DNA from 2 places in the Escherichia fergusonii ATCC 35469 genome. Region 2 is predicted to be linked to the other one. Evidence: riboswitches for the same ligand, from Rfam matches in the RefSeq annotation. Region 2 holds a riboswitch; the other holds the start of a gene.
What was found. Region 2 has a riboswitch for cobalamin ahead of EFER_RS10075 (hypothetical protein). Riboswitches for the same ligand answer to the same signal wherever they lie in the genome.
Positions count from the first base shown of each region.

Region 1: it holds a riboswitch for cobalamin, as region 2 does, so the genes downstream of both, btuB (TonB-dependent vitamin B12 receptor BtuB) here and EFER_RS10075 (hypothetical protein) in region 2, are expected to answer to the same signal.

Region 1 is NC_011740.1:3,880,699-3,895,996, forward strand. It holds rRNA gene EFER_RS18960 (16S ribosomal RNA) at 1-675, opposite strand, end outside; gene murI (glutamate racemase) at 1,048-1,905, opposite strand; gene btuB (TonB-dependent vitamin B12 receptor BtuB) at 1,850-3,694, opposite strand; cobalamin riboswitch at 3,760-3,949, opposite strand; gene trmA (tRNA (uridine(54)-C5)-methyltransferase TrmA) at 4,063-5,163, shown strand; gene EFER_RS18980 (YijD family membrane protein) at 5,203-5,562, opposite strand; gene fabR (HTH-type transcriptional repressor FabR) at 5,562-6,212, opposite strand; gene EFER_RS18990 (citrate-proton symporter) at 6,316-7,632, opposite strand; gene EFER_RS18995 (M20 aminoacylase family protein) at 7,676-8,842, opposite strand; gene sthA (Si-specific NAD(P)(+) transhydrogenase) at 9,172-10,572, shown strand; gene oxyR (DNA-binding transcriptional regulator OxyR) at 10,555-11,472, opposite strand; gene argH (argininosuccinate lyase) at 11,739-13,112, opposite strand; gene argB (acetylglutamate kinase) at 13,173-13,949, opposite strand; gene argC (N-acetyl-gamma-glutamyl-phosphate reductase) at 13,957-14,961, opposite strand; gene argE (acetylornithine deacetylase) at 15,115-15,298, shown strand, end outside.
Region 2 is NC_011740.1:2,046,893-2,062,190, reverse strand. It holds gene pduB (propanediol utilization microcompartment protein PduB) at 1-467, opposite strand, end outside; gene pduA (propanediol utilization microcompartment protein PduA) at 464-748, opposite strand; gene pduF (propanediol diffusion facilitator PduF) at 1,253-2,044, shown strand; gene pocR (transcriptional regulator PocR) at 2,239-3,156, shown strand; cobalamin riboswitch at 3,278-3,452, shown strand; gene EFER_RS10075 (hypothetical protein) at 3,671-4,141, shown strand; gene ldtA (L,D-transpeptidase) at 4,356-5,282, shown strand; gene EFER_RS10065 (DMT family transporter) at 5,349-5,678, opposite strand; gene EFER_RS10060 (DMT family transporter) at 5,694-6,095, opposite strand; gene EFER_RS10055 (hypothetical protein) at 6,128-6,793, opposite strand; gene EFER_RS10050 (phosphate propanoyltransferase) at 6,805-7,425, opposite strand; gene EFER_RS10045 (BMC domain-containing protein) at 7,422-7,904, opposite strand; gene cutD (choline TMA-lyase-activating enzyme) at 7,916-8,863, opposite strand; gene cutC (choline trimethylamine-lyase) at 8,915-12,301, opposite strand; gene EFER_RS10030 (1-propanol dehydrogenase PduQ) at 12,328-13,482, opposite strand; gene EFER_RS10025 (EutN/CcmL family microcompartment protein) at 13,498-13,755, opposite strand; gene EFER_RS10020 (acetaldehyde dehydrogenase (acetylating)) at 13,782-15,298, opposite strand, start outside.

The sequences.
Region 1 (15,298 bases), 1.8 Mb from region 2:
TCTACCCCCCTCTACGAGACTCAAGCTTGCCAGTATCAGATGCAGTTCCCAGGTTGAGCCCGGGGATTTCACATCTGACTTAACAAACCGCCTGCGTGCGCTTTACGCCCAGTAATTCCGATTAACGCTTGCACCCTCCGTATTACCGCGGCTGCTGGCACGGAGTTAGCCGGTGCTTCTTCTGCGGGTAACGTCAATGAGCAAAGGTATTAACTTTACTCCCTTCCTCCCCGCTGAAAGTACTTTACAACCCGAAGGCCTTCTTCATACACGCGGCATGGCTGCATCAGGCTTGCGCCCATTGTGCAATATTCCCCACTGCTGCCTCCCGTAGGAGTCTGGACCGTGTCTCAGTTCCAGTGTGGCTGGTCATCCTCTCAGACCAGCTAGGGATCGTCGCCTAGGTGAGCCGTTACCCCACCTACAAGCTAATCCCATCTGGGCACATCCGATGGCAAGAGGCCCGAAGGTCCCCCTCTTTGGTCTTGCGACATTATGCGGTATTAGCTACCGTTTCCAGTAGTTATCCCCCTCCATCAGGCAGTTTCCCAGACATTACTCACCCGTCCGCCACTCGTCAGCAAATCAGCAAGCTGATTCCTGTTACCGTTCGACTTGCATGTGTTAGGCCTGCCGCCAGCGTTCAATCTGAGCCATGATCAAACTCTTCAATTTAAAAGTTTGATGCTCAAAGAATTAAACTTCGTAATGAATTACGTGTTCACTCTTGAGACTTGGTATTCATTTTTCGTCTTGCGACGTTAAGAATCCGTATCTTCGAGTGCCCACACAGATTGTCTGATAAATTGTTAAAGAGCAGTGCCGCTTCGCTTTTTCTCAGCGGCGCGGGGTGTGCATAATACGCTTTCCCGCTACAGAGTCAAGCATTTTTTTGCTTTTCTCTGTCGAGATTCTCAGGAGAATCTCGCTGACCCGGCGGCGTGTTTGCCGTTGTTCCGTGTCAGTGGTGGCGCATTATAGGGAGTTATTCCGGCCTGACAAGAGGAAATTTAAAATAATTTTCTGAATGCGCAACATTCAACCAAATCAGCCTGAAACTGCCAGTTTTTCGAGCGTTTTGAAGCCGTAACGCTGTAAAACGGGTAATAACTGTTCAGCTTCTGGCGTCATGTCCATGCAAAAGGCAATATTCGCATCGGCGGATTTTGCATCCGGGGCTTCATGTTCTAACAACCATGCCGTTCGGCGAGCAATCGCTGCGCCAGAATCCACCAACCGTGTTCCCTCTGGCAGCACCTGTAACAGTTCTTCTTGTAGTAGAGGGAAATGGGTACACCCTAGTACAACGGTATCTGGCGGCTCTTTCATTCTTAACCACGGACGCAAGATACGTTTTAGCGCATCCAGAGAAACATCTTCGCCATGCAGCTTCGCTTCAGCCAACTCAACCATCTCTGCCGAGCCCAGCATTTCTATCTGGCATTCATTAGCGAAACGCGCGATCAGCTCATGAGTATAAGAACGTTTAACTGTTCCGCGGGTTGCCAGTAATCCGACAATGCCATTAGCTGTCAGACGTGCCGCTGGCTTAATTGCCGGAACGACACCGACAACCGGGAACGCAAACTTCTCGCGTAATGCAGGAAGTGAGACGGTACTGGCGGTGTTGCAAGCAACAACAGCCAGCGCAAGGGGATAACGCTCTTGCACCGCAGTGACAATTTCCACCACTCGCTCAACAATAAAGTCTTCGTTTTTTTCGCCATAAGGGAAAGCGACATTATCGAAAGCATAAATGTAATGGAGATCCGGTAAGAGATGCCGGATCTCATCATAGACCGACAGCCCACCGACGCCGGAGTCAAACACCAGCACGGTGGGACGTGGTTCAGAAGGTGTAGCTGCCAGACAAGGTGTATTCCCGTCCTGCAGTTTGGTAGCCATAGACTGTCTCATAATCTTTGTCGAACAGGTTGGCTATTTTACCACGAACTGTCAGGTGAGAGGTGACCGGATACGCAACCGCAAGATCCCACAAGCCCACACCGCCCATTTTGACTGACTTATAGGGCCAGGATGAGTAATCCGAATCGTATCGCGATCCCAGATATTGATAAGTTACACCCCAGTCAAAATCGAACACTTGCCAGTCGAGCTGATACTTTACTTGCTGTTTAGGACGACGTTCTAACGGTTTGTCAGTTAAGGCATTTCTGGCATCCGTATAATCGTAGCTAACGGTATGCGCCAGTGGTCCAGTATCAAAGTTTGCTGTAGCCTCAATTCCCTTAATGCGTACTTTTCCGTCGTTGTAATAACGAAGGGTATGTGGATCATAGTTAATCATTTCACTGATATCATTACGATATCCTGAAATACGCCAATTTACGCCTGCTGTTAAACCTTCAAATGCCCCTTCCCACTGTTTGCTTTTTTCCGGGTCCAGATTCGGATTACCATACATGCCATATAACTGCCCCAAATTTGGCGCTTTGAAAGCAGTTCCATAGGAAGCGATAAAGCGATAACCCTCAATAAACTCCCATCCCACACTGGATTGCCATGTTGTGTGGCGATCAAATTGCGAGTTGTCGTCATTACGCACCGCGCCTTCTAACGTAAAATCGCCAAGTTTTTGCAATCCAGTCAGATAAATCCCCGTGTTACGCTGATCGTAACCTTTTGGCAAATATCCAGTTCCAGGAGTAGTGGATTGTTTTTGCCAGTCGATACCAGCTCCAACATCACCGTGACCGACTGTGACGCTATTTGTCCACTGGAGATTGTATTGTTTCATCTCATCCAGGTTAGCTGATGCGTCATAGCGTCCATAATGTGGATCGTAGTTGTAATCTTTACTATGGCTATAACTGGAAACAAGTTGAGATTGCAGTGTTTCGCCAGCGTAGCGAAGACCCGCATCCCAGCTTTGACTATAAAGTTTTCGTGTATCAATCAGCGGAGAACCGGGAGAGTACCAGGCGTCATATTTAGTTCGGTTATCATAGCCGTAGCCACGAACAAATCCGCTCCACGTATCAGAGAAGTTATGTTCAAGTTTGCCGTAGAGTGTTTTACTTAAAAAACCGTCTCTGTCTGACTGTGGCTGCATCCCAGTGTTGCCATAGGCAACGACATCAAATCCCTTGGTATAGGCATAATCACCAAGAAGTGTTACTCGAGTATTTTCGCCAATTTGTTGCTGAGTGGAAATATCGTAATTTTGATAACTATTACTTCCCCATCCTGCTGAAATTTCAGTACCAGTATTCTCACGGGAGGTAATAATATTTATCACACCGCCAATGGCATCTGAGCCATAAATCGCTGAACGTGGCCCACGGATATATTCGATACGCTGCACCAACGCGATCGGAAACTGACTCAGGTCAGCCGCTCCACTGACACCTGCTAAATTCAGACGTACACCATCAATTAAAACCAGAGCATGGTTAGAGTTCGTTCCACGAAGGAAAATAGTTGAGAGCTGACCTTCTCCTCCATTTTGTGCAATTGCCACACCAGGCAAACGGCGGAGAACATCATTTACAGAGGAAACTTGCCATCGATCAATATCCTCACGTGTCACGACAGTGACAGGAGCGAGCACGGCACTTAATGGTTCCTGAAAACGGTTAGCAGTAACGACGAGAGTATCCGGGCTGGTATCCTGTGCCCAAGCAGAAAATGCCGTGACGGAAAACGCCGTCAGCAGCGAAGCTTTTTTAATCATTGTAAAGCATCCACAATAGAAGAAGGATGCCGCAGGCTTCATCAATATTACGCGATGATGAGAACCAGATGCGACGTTAGCCGGCAGGTCTTCGGGCTTGGAGGGGTATATAAAATACTAAGAGATGATGACTTCCCACCGGATGGCAGTGTCCGCATAACGCAATCATCGCACCTTTCCTTACCGCTGCGCGTCAGCTCCAGATTTGCACTGGATTCCCTATTAACTCACAGGACCGGCGAGTGGATGCTACAGGTTGTAACAAGTTGCTGTCCAGACGTAGCTCACAAATAGGAATACATCAAGATCTGGACATCTGATGAGCAATCCCTACAATCGCCGCGTACATTTCATTTTCAGGATACATCATGACCCCCGAACACCTTCCAACAGAACAGTATGAAGCGCAGTTAGCCGAAAAAGTGGTACGTTTGCAAAGTATGATGGCGCCGTTTTCTGACCTGGTTCCGGAAGTGTTTCGCTCGCCGGTCAGTCATTACCGGATGCGTGCGGAGTTCCGCATCTGGCACGATGGCGATGACCTGTACCACATCATTTTCGATCAACAAACCAAAAGCCGTATCCGCGTGGATAGCTTCCCCGCCGCCAGTGAACTTATCAACCAGTTGATGACGGCGATGATTGCGGGTGTGCGTAATAATCCCGTTCTGCGCCACAAGCTATTCCAGATTGATTACCTCACTACGCTGAGCAATCAGGCGGTTGTTTCCCTGCTGTACCATAAAAAGCTGGATGATGAGTGGCGTCAGCAGGCGGAAGTCCTACGTGATGCACTGCGCGCGCAGAATCTGAATGTGCATCTGATTGGTCGGGCAACGAAAACCAAAATCGAGCTGGATCAAGATTACATCGACGAACGTCTGCCGGTTGCAGGGAGAGAAATGATCTACCGTCAGGTGGAGAACAGTTTCACCCAGCCGAACGCGGCGATGAATATTCAAATGCTGGAATGGGCGCTGGACGTGACCAAAGACTCAAAAGGCGACTTACTGGAGCTGTACTGCGGCAACGGTAACTTTTCATTAGCGCTGGCACGCAATTTTGATCGGGTATTAGCTACCGAAATCGCCAAGCCGTCGGTCGCTGCCGCGCAATACAACATTGCCGCTAACCATATTGATAACGTACAAATTATTCGTATGGCGGCAGAAGAATTTACTCAGGCGATGAATGGTGTGCGCGAGTTTAACCGCCTGCAAGGGATCGACTTAAAGAGTTATCAGTGCGAAACCATTTTTGTCGACCCACCGCGCAGCGGTCTGGACAGTGAAACCGAGAAAATGGTGCAGGCGTATCCGCGTATTTTGTACATCTCCTGCAATCCGGAAACGTTATGTAAGAATCTGGAAACATTAAGCCAGACGCACAAGGTTGAACGTCTGGCTCTGTTTGATCAATTCCCCTACACGCACCATATGGAGTGCGGCGTATTACTGACGGCGAAGTAAAATCCATGCCGGATAGCATCGCATCCGGCATGCCACCTATTATTCTGTAACTTCCTGCTTACGGTTACGCACTTTAGTGCCAATCCAGAAGACCAGAATTACCGACAGTACAGCCGGGAAGAAATTCGAGCCAATAGCCGGATATTCCGCACGAACCACAGTGCTATAAAGCAGAACACCGAGAATAAAACAGGCAGCAGCCAGTCCAGGCAACCCAACCGGCATAGTGCGATTAAGGTAACGTTGATGCAGGCAGTAAACTGTCAACACCAGGGAAATAATCGGAAATACTGAAAATGGCACAATCGAGCTAAACAGCGCCGAAAACGTGCCATTAATTGACAGGCCAGCCACCAGCGCCAGCAGTAGCGTACCTTTATCCTGATTAGATTGTTTCATTACTCGTCCTTCACATTTCCCGGAATAATTGCGGTTTTATCTTGCTCACGGCGATACCAGTAATAAGCCCCTTTCGAAATCATTCGCAGTTGCAGTACCAGTCGCTCTTCTAATTGCCGACGTTGCTCGACGCCGACATCCAACGCCTCGGCCCCCGCACTGAAGACAATCGTCACCATTGCTTCGGCTTGCGCTTCAGTAAACGCACGCGGCATATGGTTTTCGAGTTCCAGATAGTCCGCAAGTTCCGCAATGAAGTGCTGAATTTCACGCGCAACCGCAGCACGAAACGCGGCGGAGGTGCCGGAGCGTTCCCGCAATAATAACCGGAAGGCGTTAGGATTATTACCGATGAACTCCATAAATGTGGAGACCGAGGTACGGATCACACTCCCGCCTTTGGCGATACGCTGACGCGCCTGGCGCATGAGTTGGCGCAGCATCAAACCGCTTTCATCAACCATGGTCAGACCAAGCTCGTCTACGTCGCGGAAATGCCGATAAAAAGAGGTGGGAGCAATACCGGCTTCACGCGCCACTTCACGCAAACTCAGGCTGGCGAAGCTGCGTTCAGCACTTAATTGGCTAAATGCGGCTTCCACCAGCGAACGGCGGGTTTTTTCTTTTTGTTGCGCTCTTACGCCCATCACGATGTTTGAATCCTTGCCAATAGTACTGCGGGCACTATACCAGAGAATAAACTGACTGGATTGATTCAGTGTCGTTAATGAATGTTGAAGTCATAAAACATTGCTACTGCAATTCCTTAGTCGGTTCTTTCACGAACAGCAACGCCAGCATAGACAGCAATGTTCCCCCGCCCAGATACCACGCCGGAGCCGTCAGACTATCCAGCAACACGATAGATTGCGTAGCGAAATATTGAGCAAAACCGCCAAAGATTGCCACACCAATGCTATAAACCAGCGCAAAACCCAATGCCCGAATACGCTTAGGTAACAGTTCGGAGATCAACAACATCACTGGTACACCGCCAAGAGTGGTAAAGCTGACCATCACAAAAACCACCGACAGCAACATGCCAGGACTTGGGTAATTCACCAACAGCCAGAACGAAGGCCAGCTACAAATCAACACCATCACACGTGAGATTAAAATCAACTTTTTACGTCCAACCGAGTCACACAGCATCCCCACTAACAGCGCCCCCGCAAACGTAATACCCCCTGCCAGTAACATCGCTGCATGAGAATAGTTTTGATTCATTCCTAAATACTTCGCTGCCCATGTACCGTAATAAAAGAGGGAGATATAGGTTGCGACTGTACTACCAATAGCGAGCAAGATACCGTTAGCGATAGTCGCTTTATGTTGCATAAGTAAGGAGAAGGCACTTTCGCTGGCTGCGGCCTTCTTATTATGTGCTGGCTCTGGAGCATCATTTTCCAGGCTCAGACGCAACCAACAGCCGACAGGCGCTAATAACACGCCAATAAAAAACGGCACACGCCAGCCCCATTCGGCCATTACGGTTTCTGAACCTGTCGCAAAGGGTAGCCATGCGCTTAAACCTAAAGCGACAACACCTCCAAAAGTTGTTGCCAGGCCCTGGGTCGCCAGCGACCAACTGCTGTAAAAACCGCGACGATTTGCCGGAGCTGACTCCACCAGTAGCGACATTGAAGCCCCAACTTCACCGCCTGCCGCAACGCCCTGAATCAAACGCGCCAGTACCAGAGTTGCCGTTCCCCAATAACCCGCCGTTTCATACGTCGGTGCGATGCCTATCATCAGTGTACCGAGGCTCATCAGGGCAATGGTGAACACCATCGCGGGTTTGCGTCCGAAGCGATCGGCCCAGGCGCCAACAATAATCCCACCGAGCGGACGCATAAAAAAGCTCACGCCGAAAGTGGCAAATGCCAGCAGAAGCGCGACGTTTTTATCAGCGCTGGGCGGGAAAAATAGTGTACTGATATAGACCACAAAAAAGTTGTAAACGCCAAAATCAAAAAATTCGAGCGCATTGCCAAACGCCGAGGCAAAAATCACCCGCCTGCCACTGGGCTTTTTCTTCACACTCACGGTTTCATTTACGATCGCCGTCATTCCATATTCCTTGCCATAAAGAGTTGTTGTGTTGTTTTTTTATTTATTGCAGCCAGGCTTCAACCAGTGCGCCCCAGTAGCTGCTTGCCGGGACCAGGCTTGCATCGTTGAAGTCGTAACCTGGGTTATGCACCATGCAGGAACCTTCTCCAACGTCGCCATTACCGAATAACAGGAAACCGCCTTTTGGTTGGGCTTCCAGCATGAAAGAGAAATCTTCACTGCCCATCAGGGGCTTGATGCCAAACTCGGCCCGCTCTTCACCAAACGTTTTACACGCCACCTGCCAGGCGAAGCGCGCCATCTCCTCGTCATTCACTAATACCGGTGTACCGTTAACATGCGTAACCTCAGCCGTAGCGCCAAAGCTGACAGCCTGGGCCTGTGCCAGAGCAGGAATACGGGTCAGAAGAAGTTGCCGGGTGTCGCGGCTAAGAGAGCGAACGCTGATTTTCATCTCAGCACTGTCAGGAATGACGTTAGCCGCCTCACCCGCAACAATGCTGCCAACGGTAATTACCGCCGCTTCCAGCGGATCGACATTGCGCGACACAATGCTTTGTAATGCGGTGGTGATATGTGCCGCGACCAGCACCGGATCGATGGCTTTGTGCGGGATCGCACCGTGTCCGCCACAACCACGAACCGTAATATGGAACTGATCCATTGACGCCATTAGCGCCCCAGGCTGGAAATAAAACTTACCCACCGGCAGACCGGGCATGTTATGCATGCCGAAAATGACATCGCAGGGGAAACGGTCAAAAAGCCCCTCTTTAACCATGATCTCACCGCCGTTAATCATCTCTTCCGCAGGCTGGAAGATAAGACGTAACGTGCCGTTAAAACGGCGGGTTTCGGCCAAATAACGCGCGGCACCCAGCAGTATGGTGGTATGCCCGTCATGCCCGCAGGCGTGCATTAAACCAGGATGTTTACTGGCCCAGGGCTTGCCACTATTTTCATAAATCGGCAACGCATCCATATCTGCCCTCAGGCCAATACTTTTCTCTCCGTCGCCCACTTTTAACGTGGCCACTATCCCCGTCGTCGCCAGTTCTTGCTCTACTTCATAGCCCCACTGGCACAGCTTTTCCGCCACCAACGCACTGGTTTTAAATTCCTGTAATCCCAGTTCCGGGTTTTCGTGGATCTGATGGCGGATCTCGCGCAGTTCTTCCTCAAACCCACGAATATAGTGTTCGATCATCGGCTATTCCTTTATTTACTTATAAACAGGCTAATTAACGGATTTTATTGATGGTATAAATACAAATATTCCATCAATATAAAATACTTATATATTTGTTTTATAAGAATATTTCATAAAGACAATAACAAAAAAGCACGCTTCGGCAAGATAAAACCATCAGCTATAAGAAAAAGCGATTAATAGGGAATTAATAAAATAAGAAGGAGGAAGACAAAGCAAAGGTCGCTCACGATATAGCCAGATAAATGACGGGGATCAATTGGCTTACCCGCGATAAAATGTTACCATTCTGTTGCTTTTATGTATAAGAACAGGTAAGCCCTACCATGCCACATTCCTACGATTACGATGCCATAGTAATAGGTTCCGGCCCCGGCGGCGAAGGCGCTGCAATGGGCCTGGTTAAGCAAGGTGCGCGCGTCGCAGTTATCGAGCGTTATCAAAATGTTGGCGGCGGCTGCACCCACTGGGGCACCATCCCGTCGAAAGCTCTCCGTCACGCCGTCAGCCGCATTATAGAATTCAATCAAAACCCACTTTACAGCGACCATTCGCGACTGCTCCGCTCTTCTTTTGCCGATATCCTTAACCATGCCGATAACGTGATTAATCAACAAACACGTATGCGTCAGGGATTTTACGAACGTAATCACTGTGAAATATTGCAGGGGAACGCTCGCTTTGTTGACGAGCATACGTTGGCGCTGGATTGCCCGGACGGCAGCGTCGAAACACTAACCGCTGAAAAATTTGTTATTGCCTGTGGTTCTCGCCCTTATCATCCAACAGATGTTGATTTCACCCATCCACGCATTTACGACAGCGACTCAATTCTTAGCATGCACCACGAACCGCGCCATGTACTTATCTATGGTGCTGGAGTGATCGGCTGTGAATATGCTTCGATCTTCCGCGGTATGGATGTAAAAGTGGATCTGATCAACACCCGCGATCGTCTGCTGGCGTTTCTCGATCAAGAGATGTCAGACTCTCTCTCCTATCACTTCTGGAACAGTGGCGTAGTGATTCGTCACAACGAAGAGTACGAAAAGATCGAAGGCTGTGACGACGGTGTGATTATGCATCTGAAGTCGGGCAAAAAGCTGAAAGCCGACTGTCTTCTCTATGCCAACGGTCGTACCGGTAATACCGATTCGCTGGCGTTACAGAACATTGGGCTGGAAACTGACAGTCGCGGACAGCTGAAGGTCAACAGCATGTATCAGACCGCGCAGCCGCACGTTTACGCGGTGGGCGATGTGATTGGCTATCCGAGCCTGGCGTCGGCGGCCTATGACCAGGGGCGCATTGCCGCACAGGCGCTGGTGAAAGGTGAAGCCACTGCACATCTGATTGAAGATATCCCTACCGGTATTTACACCATTCCGGAAATCAGCTCTGTGGGCAAAACTGAACAGCAGCTGACCGCGATGAAAGTGCCGTATGAAGTGGGCCGCGCCCAGTTTAAACATCTGGCACGCGCACAAATCGTCGGCATGAACGTGGGCACGCTGAAAATTTTGTTCCATCGGGAAACAAAAGAGATTCTGGGCATTCACTGCTTTGGCGAACGCGCTGCCGAGATTATCCATATCGGGCAGGCGATAATGGAACAGAAAGGTGGCGGCAACACTATTGAGTACTTCGTCAACACCACCTTTAACTACCCGACGATGGCGGAAGCCTATCGGGTAGCTGCGTTAAACGGCTTAAACCGCCTGTTTTAACACTTTATCGAAATGGCCATCCATTCTTGCGCGGATGGCCTCTGCCAGATGCTCATAGCGGCTGCGCAGCGGTGAGCCAGGACGATAAACCAGGCCAATAGTGCGGCGTGGTTCCGGCTTAATGCACGGCAGATAAACAACCCCATCGCGTTTGCGCTCCGGCGGCACAGCCAACGCAGGCAGTAAAGTAATCCCGCTACCTGCCGCCACCATGTTGCGCAGAGTTTCCAGGCTGGTCGCGCGGAAGTGTGTATCTTCATCCGCCCCGGCTTCAAAGCAGAAACCCATTGCCTGATCGCGCAAACAGTGACCATCTTCAAGCATCAGCAGCTTTTCCCCTGCCAGATCGGCCATCGGTACGCATTCGCGGTTCGCCCACGGGTGATCTTCATAGATGGCCAGCAACATTGGCTCATCAAACAACGGCACTTCAATAAATGCTTCACTCTCTTTCACCAGCGCGAGGATCACGCAATCGAGTTTGCCACTGTCCAGTTGCGCCAGTAACTGGTGGGTCTGTGCTTCATGCAGATACATTTCCAGCTTTGGAAAGGTCTGGTGCAGCATCGGGATAATATGCGGTAACAGGTAAGGCCCAACCGTTGGAATCAAACCAATATGCAGCGGCCCGGACATTGTCTCGCCCTGCTGGCTTGCCATCTCTTTAAGGACTTTCACCTCACGCAGCACAGTACGCGCCTGATCCACCAGCAGCATTCCCGCCTGGGTGAATAACACTTTACGGCTGGTCCGCTCCAGCAACATCACGCCCAGCTCATCTTCCAGCTTACGAATTTGCCCGCTAAGCGTCGGCTGGCTAACGTGGCAGGAATCTGCCGCACGCCGAAAATGACGGTGTTCAGCCAATGCCACCAGGTACTCAAGATCACGAATATTCATTATCCATCCTCCATCGCCACGATAGTTCATGGCGATAGGTAGCATAGCAACGAACGATTATCCCTATCAAGCATTCTGACTGATAATTGCTCACAGAAACGGAGCGGCACCTCTTTTAACCCTTGAAGTCACTGCCCGTTTCGAGAGTTTCTCAACTCGAATAACTAAAGCCAACGTGAACTTTTGCGGATCTCCAGGATCCGCTTTTTTTTGCCATAAAAAAGCCCGGCGATAAGCCAGGCTCAAATTGGTACATATAATTGTTCTTACCCCAACCGCGCCTGCGCAAAAGCAATCGCCTGCGCCACCTGCTGCGGGGAGACGCCGCCTTTTGCTGCACGCTTGTCGAGGCACGATTGCAGCGACAGAATCGGATAGACATCTTCACCAATCACCTGGCTGAATTTCTGCAACTCACTGAGCGGCAGCTCTTCCAGCGGTTTGCCCTGACGAATGGCTTCCACCACCGCTTCACCAACAATATGGTGCGCCTCGCGGAACGGCACACCTTTCGCCACCAGGTAATCCGCCAGTTCAGTGGCGTTCGCATACCCCTGCTGCGCCGCTTCCTGGCAACGCGGACGTTTCACCTGAATCCCGTCCAGCACCAGCGCCGCCATATGCAGGCAGTCCAGCCAGGTATCGAGCGCGTCGAACAGACCTTCTTTGTCTTCCTGCATATCTTTGTTATAGGCCAACGGCAGACCTTTCAGCGTCATCATCATGCCGGTCAACGCGCCCTGAACACGACCGCATTTACCGCGAATCAACTCCAGCGCATCCGGGTTTTTCTTCTGCGGCATTAATGATGAACCGGAAGTCACACGATCAGAAAGCTCCACAAAACCCGCTTCGCCGGTGTTAAAGAAAATCAGATCTTCGGCAAAACGCGACAAATGCACCATACCGATAGCGGCAGCAGAAAGCAGCTCCAGTACGTGGTCGCGGTCAGAAACGCTGTCGAGACTGTTACGGGTCGCCGAAGCAAAACCCAGCCAGCCTGCTAACTGTTCACGGTCGATTTCATAGGCCGTTCCCGCCAGTGCGCCACAGCCTAATGGACTGACATCCAGACGCTTGAGTGCGTCCTGCAAACGGCTTTCATCACGCGCCAGCATCTCAACATAGGCCAGGCACCAGTGAGCGAACGTCACCGGCTGGGCGCGTTGCAGGTGGGTATAGCCCGGCATTACCGCGTCCTGATTGTTTTCCGCCGTTTCCACCAGCGCCGATTGCAGCTGACGGTTAGCCGTCAGCAACTCACTAACGGTATCTTTGCACCACAGTTTCAGATCGGTCGCCACCTGATCATTACGGCTACGCCCGGTATGCAGTTTTTTGCCTAACTGGCCCACTTTGTCGATAAGTTTGCCTTCTACCCAGCTATGGATATCTTCGGCGTCGCTTTCAAGGATTTGTTGTGGCCTGGCGCGAACATCTTCCAGCAGCACGTTCAGCGCCTCTTCCAGTTGCACTTGTTCTTCTGCGGTTAACACGCCTACCGTTACCAGGGCTTTAGACCAGGCCACAGAGCCAACAATATCCTGCTCCGCCAGACGGTAATCAAAGCGCAGTGAGTCGTTGAATTGTTTGAACCGTTGATCTGCTGCCTGGGTAAAACGCCCGCCCCAAAGTGCCATAACTCTGTTTCCTTATTTTGAAATTCAATGCCGGAAAGCTACGTCTCCGGCCAACAAAACTTAAGCTAAAATCCGTGTACCAATAGGCATACCGTTAAACAGTGCCGGAAGCTGTTCCGCATGACGCCAGGAAGCGATATCTACCGGGCGGCCCAGCGTGCGCGCAGCATCCAGCGCCGCGTTCACTTTCACTATCATGCCGTCAGTAATAATGCCCTGCTCAATCAGTTGTTCTGCTTTCGCTGCGGTCATTTCGGCAATACGTTGCCCTTTGCCATCGAGAATACCGCTGACATCAGAGAGCAAAATCAGATCTGCGCCCAGCGTTGCCGCCAGCGCCGTCGCCGCCTGGTCGGCATTGACGTTCATCAGTTGCCCTTCGTCTGTTACGCCAATGGAGCTGACCACCGGCAGATAACCGTTCTCCAGCAATGTGTTGATAAGCTTAGGCGAACCTGGCTGCGCCAGTCCAACATGGCCTAACTCTTCATCGAGCTGGGTCACTTTTACGCTGTCGCCGTCACCGAGAAACAAACCTACGGCTGCAATCTGATGTTTCTTCGCCCACGCCAGCAAGGTTTTATTTGCCGTTCCCGCCAGCGCCCCGGTGATAATGTCTATCTGATCCGCAGGCGTCACCCGCAGGCCATTTTTCTTTTTCACCGGCAGATTCAGCCCTTTCATCAGCTCATCCACCACGCAACCGCCGCCGTGGACAATCACCAGCGGACGCTGATGTGACTCGCGATAGTTCACCAGTGCGGTAAACAGACGTTCCAGTGCCTCTTCACTATCCAGCAGTACGCCGCCCAGTTTGATAATTAATGGATTCATCATTGCACCCCTAAATAAGAGACTGCGTTTCCGCATAGCCGAAACGAATATTGGCGCACTGCATCGCTTGCGCCGCTGCACCTTTCAATAAGTTGTCCTCGGTCGCCACGATAATCAGATGTTCCCCCTGAACGGCAAAACCGATATCGCAGAACGGCAGTCCGACGACATTTTTTAGCGCCGGAACGCCTTTGTCATACAGCCGCACCAGCGGTTTATGGGCATACGCCTGCTGTAACGCTTGCGCGACTTGCGCCTGGGCCACACCCGGTTTCAGGCGGCAGGTAATGGTTTCGAGAATGCCGCGCGGGAAATTGCCCAGATGTGGGGTGAAGATAACGTCAGCACCGAGGTGTGTGGCGATCTCTGGTTGATGGCGATGAGTAAAGACGCCATACGGTTGCAGGCTCACTTCACAAAAGCTGTTTGAAATGGCCGCCTTACGTCCTGCACCGCTCACGCCGCTGGTGGCGTTGATGACCGGCCACTGATTGAGGTCAAGAAGATCGGCATCAATTAATGGTTTCAGCGCCAACTGTGCCGCCGTCGGATAACAGCCCGGCACCGCAATCAGATTCGCTTCTTTTAATTTATTGCCACACCACTCCGCAAGGCCATAGACCGCCTGCTCAAGCAATGCAGGGTATCGATGTGTAAAGCCGTAATATTTTTCATAGAAGGTGGCGTCGTTAACACGAAACGCGCCGGAAAGGTCGAACACCACACAGCCTGCTTCAAGAAATTGTGGGGCCAAATCATGGCTAACTTCATGGGCGGTGGCGAGAAACACCACGTCCACCCCTGAGCTAAACTCGCTGATATCCGACATCGGCTGTAACGGCAGATCAACGATGCCTTTTAGCTGCGGATGTAAATCGGAGATTAATTTTCCTGCATCATTGCTTTGCGCTGAGACGGTCAAAGCGGTTATGTTCATATGAGGATGGCGATTTACATAGGTCACTAGCTCTGCGCCAGCGTAACCACTGGCACCCACAATCAGCGTATTCAACATCGGGGCTATTCACCTTCTTATGTCTGTTTGCCTGGCTAAACGTAAAACATTCACCTTACGGCTGGTGGGTTTTATTACGCTCAACGTTAGTGTATTTTTATTCACAAATAATGCATGAATATTGATACTATCATGACCTGAGGTGTGTCAACAATGAAAAACAAATTACCGCCATTTATCGAGATTTACCGCGCTCTGATTGCCACACCATCGATTAGCGCAACGGAAGAAGCGCTCGATCAAAGTAATGCGGGTTTAATCACTCTACTGGCGGACTGGTTTAAAGATCTGGGCTTCAATGTGGAAGTACAGCCAGTACCCGGCACACGTAACAAAT
Region 2 (15,298 bases):
GCATAAACATCACCAAAGGTGCGATCCAGCTCTTTCAGTGCGACTTCGATTCCGCGTTTCACATCGGAAACATCATTGCCACCTAACAGGATCAGCGAACCGTGACCAGCGCCGCCTTTGGTGTCGCGAGGAAGCTCGATACTAATCACTTCGGTATTTGTTGCTTTAACGGCTTCGTCTGCCGCCATGATATGAGGACCCGCGCCGACCCTGGCCCCCAGGATGCCAATAGAGCGATAGCGCTTCTCCAGTTTCATTGCGTCGAGCAATGCGCTATCAACATTGGCAATCACCAGACCTACAGTGTCGCCAATGGCGGTGCCAACAAATTCCGTTAAACTGCATTTTCCTGCCATAGCCGTCTCTCGTTTGGTTTGTGGGGTATCAGGGGTAACCGTTTGTTCCGGCGTCGCCACGCGGGCGATTACCTGTGCCATGATCTGTTCCACCAGTTCATTGCTACTCATGGGTTAATTCCCTTCGGTAAGATTTTTTCTACGTCGGTGTGAGGGCGTGGGATGACGTGAACAGCTTTAACTTCGCCTACATTGCGTGCGGCGGCAGAACCTGCATCTGTGGCTGCTTTTACTGCACCGACATCGCCACGCACGATTACGGTGATCAGTCCTGAGCCGATTTTTTCGTAGCCGACCAGCAGCACATTGGCAGACTTCACCATGGCATCAGCCGCTTCAATTGCTGCGGTTAACCCTTTGGTTTCTACCATTCCTAATGCTTCTTGTTGCATAAAGACCTCGCATGGTTTTTCCGATGCTATGAACTATAAAAACTGGCGAAGAAAAAGAATGGCTGACTTGCAGGATGGAATGAAAAAATTAGTGGCAAAGGCGTAGTATAAAATTGCTGTATGTTTTTATATCGTCATGTTTTAAAAGAAAAATAAAAATGATGTGAATAGCATTTTTTAGAGATTGTCCTTGCAGAATAATTTTATTATTGGTGACTTTAAATAAAAAATTTGCTACGCGCGAAAAAGCTTGTGATGGATGTAAAAAAAACAAACATTAAGAAATAACGGTTTTTTGTTATTAACAACATGAGATGTAATAGAGATTCTTTCAGTAGGAATACGCAAATATTAAGCAATTTGAAAGCAATAATTTAATATCAAAAGACCAAATTTTATTAAAAATATTTCGCAGGTGAGCAACAAATTCATATGCAGGCGTTTCTATAGTAACGCCCGTAACTACGGTTAATCAGCGACAGACTCAACCAGGAAGGTGTCATGATGAAAGATTCACTGAAAGCGCAATGTATCGCCGAGTTTTTAGGCACCGGGCTATTTCTGTTTTTCGGCATTGGCTGCGTTTGTGCAGCAAAACTTGCCGGGGCAAGCCTTGGGCTTTGGGAAATTTGTATTATTTGGGGGCTGGGGATTTCCCTGGCGGTTTACCTGACAGCAGGGATCTCGGGTGCGCATTTAAATCCTGCGGTCACAATCGCATTGTGGTTATTTGCCCGTTTTCCTGCGCATAAGGTGTTGCCATATTCGTTAGCGCAGTTTGCTGGCGCTTTTAGTGGAGCTGTGCTCGCATGGTTCCTGTACAGCAACCTTTTTGTCGAGTATGAAACGGCACACAATATGGTGCGTGGCAGCGTAGAAAGTCTGGCTGTTGCGGGTGTCTTTAGTACTTACCCGGCGGCAGCGCTGAGTATCTGGCAGGCGTTGCTGGTGGAAATAGTCATCACATCTATCCTGATGGGCTTAATCATGGCATTAACCGATGACGGTAACGGTGTGCCGAAAGGGCCGTTAGCGCCTTTGTTAATTGGTATTCTGGTTGCGGTCATTGGTGCCTCCATGGGACCGTTGACAGGGTTTGCAATGAACCCGGCGCGTGACTTTGGTCCAAAACTGTTCGCATGGCTTGCCGGATGGGGCAATGTAGCGATGACAGGTGGCCGTGATATTCCCTATTTTATTGTGCCAATAATAGCTCCGGTAATAGGTGCCTGTGGCGGCGCTGCAATTTATCGTTATTTTATTGGTAACAACTTACCCACGAATGAATCGGTGTGATTTTAAGCTGTTAGCCATTTTTATAACGCTATTTCGTGATCTGCTTTCCCGAACTGAACAAAAAGTCTCCCCTCAAAAGGAGACTTTTGTTATTGTCCGTTTTGTTTTCTGGCAATGAAATGGAATGGTAACGCAGAAAAACAAAATTCGCTTTATATATTCATTATATCAATAATTCAAATAAGGGATTTTATATGATTTCTGCCAGTACATTAAACTCAGAACTCATTAATAAAATCGCGCAGGATTTTGCACAAGCTACCAGCCTGGCGGTTGTCATTGTGAACATCCACGGTGACGAAATTTCGCAACTTTTTAACTTTACCCCTTTTTGCCAACTGATGCGCCAACATCCTCAGCATAGCGAACGCTGCCGAATGAGTGATCGCTGCGGTGGCTTTGAGTCGTCAAAGTCTGAAAAGCCGTGTATTTATCGCTGCCATGCGGGGTTAACAGATTTTTCGATTCCATTGGTGATTGCCGGTCATTTGGTTGGTTTTGTGTTATGTGGTCAGGTGCGTTTACGTAATGATGGCGATGCTGATTTAGTTGATATTTTAAATATCGATAATTGTTGGCAAGCTGATCCTGATTTACTGAATGAATTTCGCAAAGTTCCAGAGATGGATTATTCAAGAGTGATGGCGTCAGCCGACCTGCTGAAGCTTATTGTTGAAAACTGTCTTAAGAATCAGCTCAATTTTATTGTTATCAAAGAGAGTAAGCCAGGTTCTGAAATAGCCCGTCAAAGTCGAGCATCAAGTCCGCACGATAATAAAATGAAAAAAGCATTGCGTTATATCGATGCACATTTATCAGACGATTTGCGTCTGGAGGATGTGGCCTCTCACGTTTATCTAAGCCCTTATTATTTCAGTAAATTATTTAAAAAATATAATGGAATTGGTTTTAATGCTTGGGTTAATCAACAGAGAATGGCCAGCGCCCGTGAATTACTTAGCCACAGTGACTGGAGTATTAGCAGCATTGCGCGAAATCTCGGTTTCTCGCAAACCAGCTATTTTTGCAAAGTGTTTCGTCAGACATACCAGATAACACCGCAAGCATATCGTCAGCAAATCAACGAAAATGCTATTGCACAGATGGCCTGATTAATTGGTAAATAATATGGAGGTTTTTGTAAATTCGTCATGCTTCAGGTTGCATATGCTGCAACGCGAATTATTTAAAGTACAGACGTAAATATCGTGTTATGAGCAAAATGAAATCAGCTCATAACATTAGCTGACAGGTTTGGCACATTTGTGCCAGGGAAGAGGGTGAGAATCCCTCACAGCCCCCGCTGCTGTGATGCTGACAACCCCGCAAATACCACTGACTGAGAGGTCGGGAAGGGCGGGAGAGGATGACGCTAAGCCAGAAGACCTGCCTGTCGGTTATAACCAACAACTTCGGTGGGAAGTGGGTTTCCCGGAAGCGTCTGGCAGAGTACTGACGCGTCTTACACCCCTACCACCCTGAGAAAGGATCAGGGTATGGCGGCAAATGTAGGTGAATCACTCAAAAGAGTGATAACAAAAGAGATTCAATTCATAAAGTTACAAACTGCTTTTACGGCGGAGTTAAATTCTACTCACAACAAAGCGTCAGGTGGGGGCTTATGGTATGCAAACGATAAAGCCTGACTCGATAGCTTTGTTTTGCTTCTTACAGGGCGACATAAATCTGGCAAACCGATTGGCGGATGTGTTGCCGATAACCTGTTTTATTGGTGAGGAGTGGCAACAGGAATTTTTGCCATTTAACGGTGGGCCAGCGCAATCGTTAAGGGATGCTTTTACGGATTATTCGGTGCTGATTTTTATTGCTAATAGTGCAACAGCAGTGCCAGAAATAAGCCACTATCCTGAAGGGCCAGCGTTGATTTTGATTGAAAAACTCAGCGATTACCAGGCTCGTACATTATCCAGTTCTTCAGGTAAAGCGACATCGCTAATACAGTATCTGAATAACGTCATTGCAGAGTTCAGGTATGAGAATTCATCAGGTAAGTCTGTTTTTTGCCAGCCGTTAATCCGTGGATATCATCGACAGAGCGATATGGTTTGCGAAGCAAGGCTGGTGGCTTCAAGGTAGCGGAGTGACTCTATCCTGAGACGGATAACAAACGCAATGTTGTCGGATAAAGCATTTACGCTGTATCCGGCATGAACAAAGAATGCGAGGTCAATAATCTTTTAAGTTAAGCGACAACCTTTACTGCGTCGCTGTGGCTTGTTGACCTGCTACCAGCGAAAAGTCTGATAAAAGCTATACTTATTGAATATCTGTCGCGACTAAGGAAAGGGAAATGATACGTCGTGTATGTATTCTTGGTTCTTTTATTCTACTTTCCGTCTGGCAAACGAGTCTGGCGGTAACTTACCCACTTCCACCAGAAGGTAGCCGATTAGTGGGTGCACCATTAACCATTCAGGTGCCTGAACATAACACACAACCACTGGAAACATTTGCAGCGCAGTACGGGCAAGGGCTTAGCAATATGCTGGAGGCAAACCCTGGTACTGATGTTTTTTTACCGAAATCAGGCTCAACACTGGTCGTGCCGCAACAGCTTATTCTTCCGGCAACAGTCCGTAAGGGGATGGTGGTGAATGTGGCTGAAATGCGCCTTTACTATTATCCACCAGACAGCCAGACCGTTGAAGTTTTTCCCATTGGCATCGGTCAGGCCGGGCGTGAAACGCCGCGCAATTGGGTAACGACGGTGGAGCGTAAACAGGAAGCGCCAACGTGGACACCAACGCCAAACACCCGCCGTGAATATGCAAAGCGTGGGGAGAGTCTGCCTGCATTTATTCCTGCCGGGCCGGAAAACCCAATGGGGTTGTATGCCATCTATATTGGTCGCCTTTATGCTATTCATGGTACGAATGCCAACTTTGGTATTGGACTGAGGGTAAGTCAGGGATGTATTCGTCTGCGCGATAACGATATCAAATATCTGTTTGATAATGTTCCTGTTGGGACGCGCGTACAAATTATTGACCAGCCAGTGAAATACACCACAGAACCAGATGGCTCGAACTGGCTGGAAGTTCATGAACCGTTATCACGAAATCGTGCGGAGTTTGAGTCTGACAGAAAGGTGCCGTTACCAATTACCCCTGCGCTGCGTGCTTTTATCAACGGACAAGAGGTAGATGTGCAACGTGCCAATGCCGCTATGGAACGTCGATCAGGAATGCCGGTGAATATCAATCGTACAGCATTTTGATATGTAAATTAGAATGCGCCATTTGTAAGCAATACAAATGGCGCTGTATAAAACACCCTTACGTCATTACATACCTGAGAATACATTCATAATAATGCCGCCACTAATAATCAGCAGCATGGCAAAAATGGCGGGTAAATCGGGCTTTTGTTTATACAGAATCATCGAGAAAATTGTCACGCCGACAATCCCAAAGCCGCACCAGAGTGAATAGGCAACACCAACCGGAATAGTACTCATTGCCCTGGTCAGGGCGAAATAACACATTGAATAAGCACATACCACCAGAACAGAAGGCCACAGCCGGCTAAAACCGTTGGTTTTTTTGATCATCGACGTACCGGTTATTTCAGAACCGATTGAAAGTGCCAGCCATAAAAATCCAATATTAAACATGAGCAATTCCTTTTGTTAGTTAGCGATTTTTTTATCGAGGTTGGTAACTGGCGTTTCTTCCGCCTCTTCACTGCCCATTTTTGAGAACAGATTCATAATGACAATACCGCTTGCGATGATGACCATACCAATAATGGCGGCGGTATCCGGGTGTTGACCGTAAAACAAAATCCCAAGGGTTGAGACCATCAAAATGCCAGTACCGGACCATGTGGCGTAAGCCAGACCAACGGGGATATCTTTTACTGCCCGTGAAAGCGAGTAGTAACAAATACAATACAGTACGACGATCAGGGCCAGCAGCAGCGTTTTTATCATCCCCTCACTGTTATCAAACATTTTAAGTGTGGATGTTGCAGAGGTTTCAGACAGGATGACCAGTAACATCCATAGCCAACATTTTGTTTTCGAAGACATATCTAAACTCCAGGTTTGTTATCGAGGTAAGGTTATTTTTTCTGTGCTTTCAAAAAATCGACCGCAGCATCGGTCAGTACGGCGTCGGGTGATTTTGCCAGTGCCGGATTATTGACGATATCGCTGACAGTCAGATAACGCCGCTGATGACTTACAGGCGATTGACTGCTGACGCCTGTTGCCAGTTTCTCCAGCATTTCATTCATGGAACATAACGTAATGCCACATTCGCTAAGGCCGGTGAGCGTGGCGGAAAGATGCGCCGCGTAGTCGCTGTGAACAGTACCGCGAAGCGCGTTTAATTCGCTGTGCGGATCGCAGTAATAACGCAGTGCCAGTACCGGAATACCCGCCAGTAGCGCATCGTGAACCCTTTGCGCTACCGGGCTTTGCAGCGTACCGTTGACAACATCTACAGCCAGCGGGTAACTCAAAAACGGCAGCAATAACGCTTTATAGGGCGTTGAAGGCAATTTGTGCTGCCATGTTTTAGCAGGTATCACGTCACCAATTTGCTGCCACCGTTGGCTATCACTGATTGTTTCATCCAGCGCCAGATGCAACCGTTCGCCACAACGAGCCAGCCGCTGATGAATCAAATCCCGATAGCCATCCGCTGATGTCACCATGACCAGTACCGCAGGTTGCAGCCGCTGGAGGATCAGGTTGACGATGGTGTCGATCTGTTGTTCGGTCATGATGGCCTCCCTTAGCGAATCAGTGTTACCTGTGCCCCGTTTTTCAGTCCGGCAGCATTGGCTTCTTCCGTATCGATATGCAGTTCAAGGGCAAAATCATTGCGCACCCGTACCACCACTTCATCGAACGTTAACTGGCGTTCACCGTGACTGCGAACACTCACCTTCTGCCCATTGCTGACATTCAACAGACGAGCATCCTGGGGAGACATATGAATATGCCGCCAGGCGCAAATGACTTGTGAATGCAACTCAACATGACCTTTCGGCCCCACCAACAGTGCGTCACCGGCATTTTCCAGTTGCCCGGATTCACGCACTGGCGCTTTAATGCCGAGAGTAAAACAATCGGCACGGGAGATTTCCAGCTGGCTTGTCGGGCGAACCGGGCCAAGTACGCGGACGTGAGTCAGAGAACCTTTCGGGCCGACAACCGTCACACACTCTTCAGCGGCGAATTGCCCTGGCTGGCGCAACGGCTTAAAGGGCGTAAGTTGGTAGCCAACACCAAAAAGCGCTTCTACATCCTGCTGCGACAGATGCACATGACGATTAGAAACACCGACCGGAATTGTGGGGGCGGTATCGATCAGTCGCGTGGTGATTTTTTCCTGTAGCAGTGCGTCAATCATGCTTTTTTCCCTTTCTTATGCCCGTGGCTTTTCACTTCCACAATGGGGGCTTGCACTTCTTTCTCAGCTACAGGCATTGCAGTTTCAGTATCTGTAGAAACTTCAGCGGTTTCTTCGCAGACAGTCACTTCTGCAACTTCTGCTACTTCTGCTACTGTCGGCAGCTCTGCATGAGGTTTCTGGCCTGATTCGACACGTGGCGGATGACCTTTCAGGTTACTGAGTGCTTCAACCACACAGCGTTCCGGGCGAGCGATCACCAGTGATTTGGCCTGATGGTCGGTTGCGGATGCCACAGCAATACCACGTTCAATGGCCGTGTAAACTGCGCTGATTTCCCCCTCAAAACAGACGCTTACCAGCCCGGAACCTACTTTGCGATAACCAATACAGCTCACCCCGGCTGCTTTGCAGGCGGCATCTACGGCTTGAATTGCGGCTACAAGACCACGTGTTTCAATTACGCCTAAACTGTTCATTTACGGCTCCTTTAATGACGAACTAAGCGAATATCAAAATCGAACTGGGCGAAAAATGCCTCCAGTTTGTCCAGCTCTTCCACGCTGTATGACGGGTCTTCAACAATCGGGTAGGGCATCTCCAGTCGTTCATACTTTTTGCGCCCCAGCTGGTGGTACGGCAGCATATCGATTCGGCGAATATTGCCGCGTTTGGCCAGTTTCTGGACGTAGTCGATAGCACCGGTAATCGCTTCCCACGAATCGTTATAACCACGAATCAGCGGCATACGAACAATCACGTTGGCACCCGAATCCACCAGCCACTCCAGATTGCGACGCACGCCTTCGTTGCCAATTCCGAACAGCGTTTTATGGTGATTGCTATCGATCTGTTTGATATCGAACAGGAAGGTGTCGGTGACCGGAGCCAGCTTCTGATAGTTTGCAAGCGGGGTTGTACCCTGGGTTTCAACGGCGGTGTTGATCATCATCTTTTTGCATTCACTGAACAGGGCAACGGCAAAATCAGTTTGCAAGCTCATCTCACCGCCCCCAATAGTGACACCACCGCCGGAGGAGACGTAAAAGTCATAGTCCTGCATGATGATCTCCATCAGTTCACTGACCGTGACATCTTTACCCATGATATCCAGTGCATTTTGGGTGCAAATTTCTTCACACTTGCGACAACCAATGCAGTCTTTATTACGGTTGACGAAATGCTTCATTTCTCCGTTGACTTCCGCACGGTAGTGGATCCCCGCCGGGCATACATTGACGCAGTCGCCGCAGTTGATGCATTTATCCTGAGAGAACATCACCTGAAACTGGCTGCTTAACCCTTCCGGGTTGGCACACCACGGGCAGCGAAGATTGCAGCCTTTAAAAAAAATCAGTGTGCGGATACCGTCACCGTCGTAGATCGAATATTTCTGGATATTGAAAATTCGTCCGCTTAATTCTTTATTTGCGCTCACGCTTGCCTCCTGAAAATGTCGGACATCCTTGTCCGGTTGCGATCCGTCTTATCAGAACTTCTCAATCACCGTACGGCTGATGATTTCGTCCTGAACTTCCTTACACAATTCCACGAAGTAGGCGCTGTAACCGGCTACGCGGACGATCAAATCACGGTATTTTTCCGGTTCCTGTTGTGCTTTTTTCAGTACTTCATTATCGACGTAGCTGAACTGCATCTGACCGTTGCCAAGAATTGATGCTGTACGCAATAGAGTTATCAGGCCGTTGCGACCTTCCGGTGTATCAAGTAGCCCTTTGAGGAATTTGAAGTTATGCACCATGCCGATATTCATGGTTTCAACGTTCATTTTGCTCACAGACTTGATAATCGCTGTAGGGCCATGCTTATCCGCCCCTTGAGTCGGGCTGATCCCGTCAGAAAGCGGCATCCACGCCAGACGACCATTTGGTGTGGCATTGGTCAGCTCACCAATCGGCGTATTGTTGGAGATCGACAACGTACCGTGGCTGAGAGTGGAGTAGAGCATCTTGTACTTGCGGCACTCTCGTTCAGTCCACTCGGTGATATCCAGAGCGTACTGGTCAACGTAGTTATCGTCGTTGCCGTATTTCGGTGCGTTCAGACAGTCGCGACGCAAGCCTTCATAACCTTCAAAGTTTGCCAGCAGAGCGTCCCGTATCTGTTCAAGGGTATATTTCTTATCTTCGTAAACCAGTTTGCGGATGGCCGCCATTGAATCGACGTAGGTAGCCAGACCAGAGAAAATCAGCCCAGGTCCGTGGTTTACCATTGCGCCACCGGCAGAGACGTCTTTGCCTTTTTCCATGCAGCCTTCAACCAGTAGCGACATCAGCGGTTTTGGTGCCACGTCCCGGTGCACACGCTGGCTGATGACCGTACCGATGGCGGACAAGCGTATGATATGAGCAACTTGTTTTTTCACCGCGGCATCAAAATCTTCGAATGTGCGCAGATCTTTCAGATCGCCCGTGTCCAGCCCCTGATAGCTATCAAACAGCACCATACGACCACGGTTGAGGACAAACTCGATGGCAATTGGCCATTGGGTGTAGCCGGTGGAAGTCCACTGGTAAATACGACCTGATTTTTGTGGTTCCACGCAGCCCATCAGGCAGTAATCACGGGCATCTTCAAAGTCAAAACCTTTGCGCAGCATCATTTTGATATGGGAGTCATCGAAGTGGCAGGCTGGGAAGCCCATCCCCGCTTTCACCACATCGACAATTTTTTCCATATATTTTTGCGGCGACTGGTTATGGATACGGCAAGCCAGTGATGGCTGATACACTTTCACAAAACGGACTGCATCCATAATCAGATAGGTGAGATCGTTGCAGGCATCGCCACCGCTACGTTTTTGACCACCGACAGTCAGGTTGATAAATGGCTGATAACCCGCAAAATATTTCGCTCCCAGTTCGCTGGACATCCACATCAGCTCGGCACATTTGATGATAAATGCCTGCATCAGCTCCAGTGCACCTTCATGAGTCAGGCGACCTTCACGGATATCTGCTTCAAACATCGGGTAGCAGTACTGGTCAACACGCCCAAGTGACAGGCCTGTCTGGTTCTCTTCAATCTCAAACAGTGACTCTACCGTCCAGATACTTTGCAGCGCTTCCTGCAAGGTTTTCGGCGGATTCGCCGGAACGTTCTGGTTAACTTCTGCGATAGTCAGTAGCTCTGCTCGACGCTGGGCGTTCTGTTCAACGGCAGCCAGTTCACGGGCACGGGCGGCAATACGATGCGCATAGTTGATCACCCCTTCACAGGTTTCGATCGCTGCTTTGTAGTAGTAAATGCGATCGATATCTTCCGGGTTTTCCATGCTCAGTTCGGCAAGATGCGCCTCGGCATCGGCTTTGATGCCATTCATCCCTTTGGTAAACAGCAGCACATCGTAGCCCGGACAGGTATCACCCCCGCCGTTAACCTGATGATAGGAGAGGTCGCTGACGAATGTTTCGCCACTGAACGACCAAACGCCAGCTTCGCGGTATTGTGCTTCACAAATTTCATCCAGCGAGCGACCCTCCCAGAACGGTACAATCTCTTCGCGAATGGTTTTTTTATCTTCTTCGCTGATTTCAAACGGATCCTGCGGGCGAGTACTCATGGTATCGAGTTCGTCACGCACCCAGCGCCAGGCAATATCAGGTGAAAATGCGCCAGCACGCGGTTTACCGCAAGGATGACCGACGATCAGCTCATCGTTCTGAATCAAAATCGGCGCAGTTTCACAGGCGTGACGGAACGCTTTAGCGCGCAGCAGGATGGCTGGCATTCCTGGATTCGCTTTCACCACTTCGGTAAAAGCCAGTGCACGGTAAATAGAAACACTCGGGCGGACAGTCAGGTAGTGGTTACGCAGACGTTGGATACGTGGTGTCAGGCCTTCCAGCACTGGCGTTTCGCTACAGGCGGCAAATGGTGTGGTAACGGTTTTGTGGGCACCATGGAACAGACGTACGGGCAGATTTAGCGCGCTCAGGTTACGTTGTGCATTGAGGAACATCTCTGAAAGAGGGTTAATCACTGCGTTCTCAAGGCTTGCACCGTGCAACAGAGCATCGAACATCGGGTAGCCATCGATAGCACAAGCTGCGCGGACTTCACTCAGTTCTGCCAGTTTAAACCACAAACATTCGACAATTTCGTAAGCCTGCGCCTCGGTCAGCAGACCGTTGGCAATATCATGCTGATAATACGCCAGCAGCGCTTTATCTGCGCCTTCCGGGTTAACAGCATAGCTACCATTATCTAACTGGAGTGCTAACTGGAACAGATAAAATGCCTGGCAAGCCTCTTTAAAACTACGAGCAGGATGCGCTGGGATATGGTGCAAAATGGCGGCACTTTCAGATAACTCAGCTTTGCGATACGCATTTGTCTCAGTTGCAGCCAGTTTTTCGGCGCTGGTGGCCAGATTTTGCGCTAACTGCATCAGGGCATCACAGGCGTAAATCGCGGCGCGGCAAGCGTTGACTTCATCCATACCACTGCGGCTAACGGCGCTGCCCAGTGAGCGGGTTTTCTCTTCCAATTGCTGTTTGATTGCCAGCACGCCTTTTTCGATCACCAGTTTATAATCCGGGGCATCGAGGTCGCTATTTAGATTAAGAAACTGAAAAACAGACGGGCGGTGGGCCGTACTTTCGTCGTGGAAAATCGCGCCATGCGGACGATGAGTCTGGTTGCCAACAATCAGTTCATCGGGGCTAACAGCGAGCGGTAGCTGGCGCATCAGTTCATAGAAACGGCGAGCGGGTTTTACTGCGGCGGGAATGCCCGCGATATCACCATCCAGCCCGCTCAGGATCCCGGCATGTTCAACGCACAGGGTACTGGGGTGAGCCAGTAAACGTTCAGCCAGCACTTTTACGCGCGGTGTTAAATTGTAGTTTGCCATAAGGTAAGGGTCTCCAGTTCTTGTTATCAGTGGCATTGAGCGATATTGCCGCTCCAGGCCTGGCGATAAAGTTCAGTCAGGGCGCGGGCATCCGGTTCGCGCGGGTTGGTTGGGGTGCAACTGTCACGCAGTGCCTGGGCAACCATCTCCGCCAGGCGCTGATCGAAATCAGCGGCATTCACGCCGGTGTCGTTAATCCCCCTGGGCATATTCATTTCATCTTTCAGCGTTTGGATTGCGACCAGCAGGCTTGTTACTCCTTCACGAGGCGTGCTGGCAGGCAGATCCAACAGATGTGCCAGACGTGCATATTTCCGCGCAGCAAGGGTGTCGCATTGACCGTGGTAGTCAGCATTCCATGCCACAACGTGTGCCATTAGCAGGGCATTTGCGCGCCCATGAGGGACACGGAAAACACCACCAAGGGCATGAGCCAGGCTATGGGTGATGCCAAGAGAGGCATTGGTAAACGCCATTCCTGCCATACATGAGGCGTTGTGCATTTTCTCCCGAGCCTGCAAATCCTGGCCGTTACGCCAGCAGCCCGGCAGGTAGCTGAACACCTGTTGCACCACTTTTTCAGCAAGTGCATCGGAAAAGTCGCTGGCGGCAAGGGAGACATAAGCCTCCAGAGCGTGGCACAACACATCCATTCCGGTGTCAGCGGTGATAGCAGGTGGCACGGATGCCACCAGTGACGGATCAAGAATGGCGATATCCGGTAGCAGCGACGAGTCAACCAGCACCAGTTTTTCGGCATGGGCTTTCACCACCGAGAAACTGGTCACTTCTGAGCCCGTACCGCTGGTGGTTGGAATAGCCACAAAGCAGGGGCGTTCACGTCCTGCTTCCGGACGGGTTTGCGCCAGGGCGAAAATAACCGCTTTGGCTGCGTCAATGACCGAACCACCGCCGAGTGCGATAACCAGATCCGGGTAGCAGCTGTCCATCAACTTCATCCCTCGGACCACGGTAGCGATATCCGGATCGGCGACAACGTCATCCCACACCTGCCAGTCAATGCCGCGCGCACAGAGACGCTGCGTGACACGTTCAGCAAGACCGAATTTGACCATCGCCTGATCGGTAACCAGCAAAACATGACAGGCGGTTAGCTCGTCCAGGACTGACAGCGCGTCCTGACCGAAGCAGATCCGGGGTTTCAGCAAAAATTCACTCATTGGTTTTTTCACTCCTTAAGCGTCCCGAAAAACCTTCTCGACAATGGCGACCACTGACATCGCTTTGTAACGATCTTTATTGAGTGCGAAGTACTCCTCCGCCAGCACAACGTCATGAACGCCTGCACCGACGCTATCGACAGCGACCCAGGAGCGGTCCTTCATCAGCTGTTGGTTATCATCCAGTTGGGTGATCAACAACAGGTTGCTGCCGCGCAGCTCATCGCACTTTTGCGTGGCGACGACATGTCCGGTTACCTTTGCGAGAATCATCGTTTTTATCGCCTTATCTCAATGAATTACTTGCCTAAGCGCTCAAGCACCTGGCGGATGACTCGCTCAACGTTCTGCTCGTTGATCTCGCCTTCGGGATCAGTCGTTGCCACAGTAAAACGATCATCAGCAGATGTGGTTGCCGGGGCAGGGGAGGTGAAGCGGGCATCGTCAAGAATGCTGCGATGCGGATCCGCTACCGGCGCGGCGATGGCTGGCTGCGGTTCTGCACGGCTACCCGGAGAACGCAACTCATCGATGGAACGCACGCCATAGCCCACTTTACGAATGTTGAGCAGATTCATTGGCCCGACGTTATCGGAAGAGGAACCACCACCTACCGCACCGCATCCAAGCGTCAGGGCGGGGGTAATGTTAGTGGTAGCGCCAATACCGCCAAGCGCCGCAGGGGTATTGATCAGAATGCGGTTAACCGGTTTTTCAAGGCAGAATTGACGGATCACATCCTGGTTGCGGGTATGGATCACCAGTGTGTGGCCCAGACCTTCGTTAGTCAGCAACTCCACCACGCGGTGGCAGGCAGCTTTCCAGTCCTCTTCGATATACAGACCAAGAACCGGGCACAGCTTTTCACGTGAGTAGGGATTTTTGTGAGAAACGGTAGTTTGTTCGGCAATCAGTACTCTGGTACTGGCGGGCACACAAAAACCGGCCATCTGGCTTAAATACAGTGCGGTTTTTCCCACCACTTTCGGGTTAATCGTGCCGTTCGGGCGCAGCAGCAGAGCTGCCATTTTTGCCGCTTCATCTTCGTTCATAAAGTAAGCACCCTGAGCTTCCAGCTCGCGGTGTACTTCGTTGTAAATGCAGCGTTCAACAATAATCGACTGTTCAGAAGCGCAGATCACACCATTATCGAAGGTTTTGCTGGTGATGATATCTTTCACCGCATGGTGGATATCCGCACTGCGTTCAATAAATGCCGGACCGTTACCAGGACCACCGCTGATGGTCGGTGTGCCAGAAGCATATGCTGCTCGTACCATTCCTTCACCACCGGTAGCCAGAATCAGCGAAACATCTTTGCTATGCATCAGTTCGTGGGTTGCTTCCAGCGTGAGCTCGGTTACACCATCGACAATACCCGCAGGTGCACCAGCAGCTTCTGCGGCACGCTTAACGACTTCTATCGCCTTCCAGCTACACTGACGTGCGCCGGGATGCGGAGAGAAAATAATCGCATTACCGGCTTTCAGGGCGATCAGCGTTTTGTAGAAGATGGTCGAAGTCGGGTTGGTTGACGGCACCAGGGCGCAAATCACACCCAGCGGCACGCCCACGTCCATCACTTTTTGCTGTTGATCGTCATGAATGATGCCGACGGTCTTCATATCTTTGATGGCATCGTAAACACGCAGCGAGGCGAAACGGTTTTTCAGGACTTTATCCTGCCAGTTGCCGAAGCCAGTTTCTTCTGCGGCCATTTTTGCCAGTGCTTCAGCGTGGTGTGCTGCTTCCTGGGCCACGTTTTTCACGATGGCGTCGATTTGCTGCTGCGAAAAAGTGGCCATAATCGCTTGCG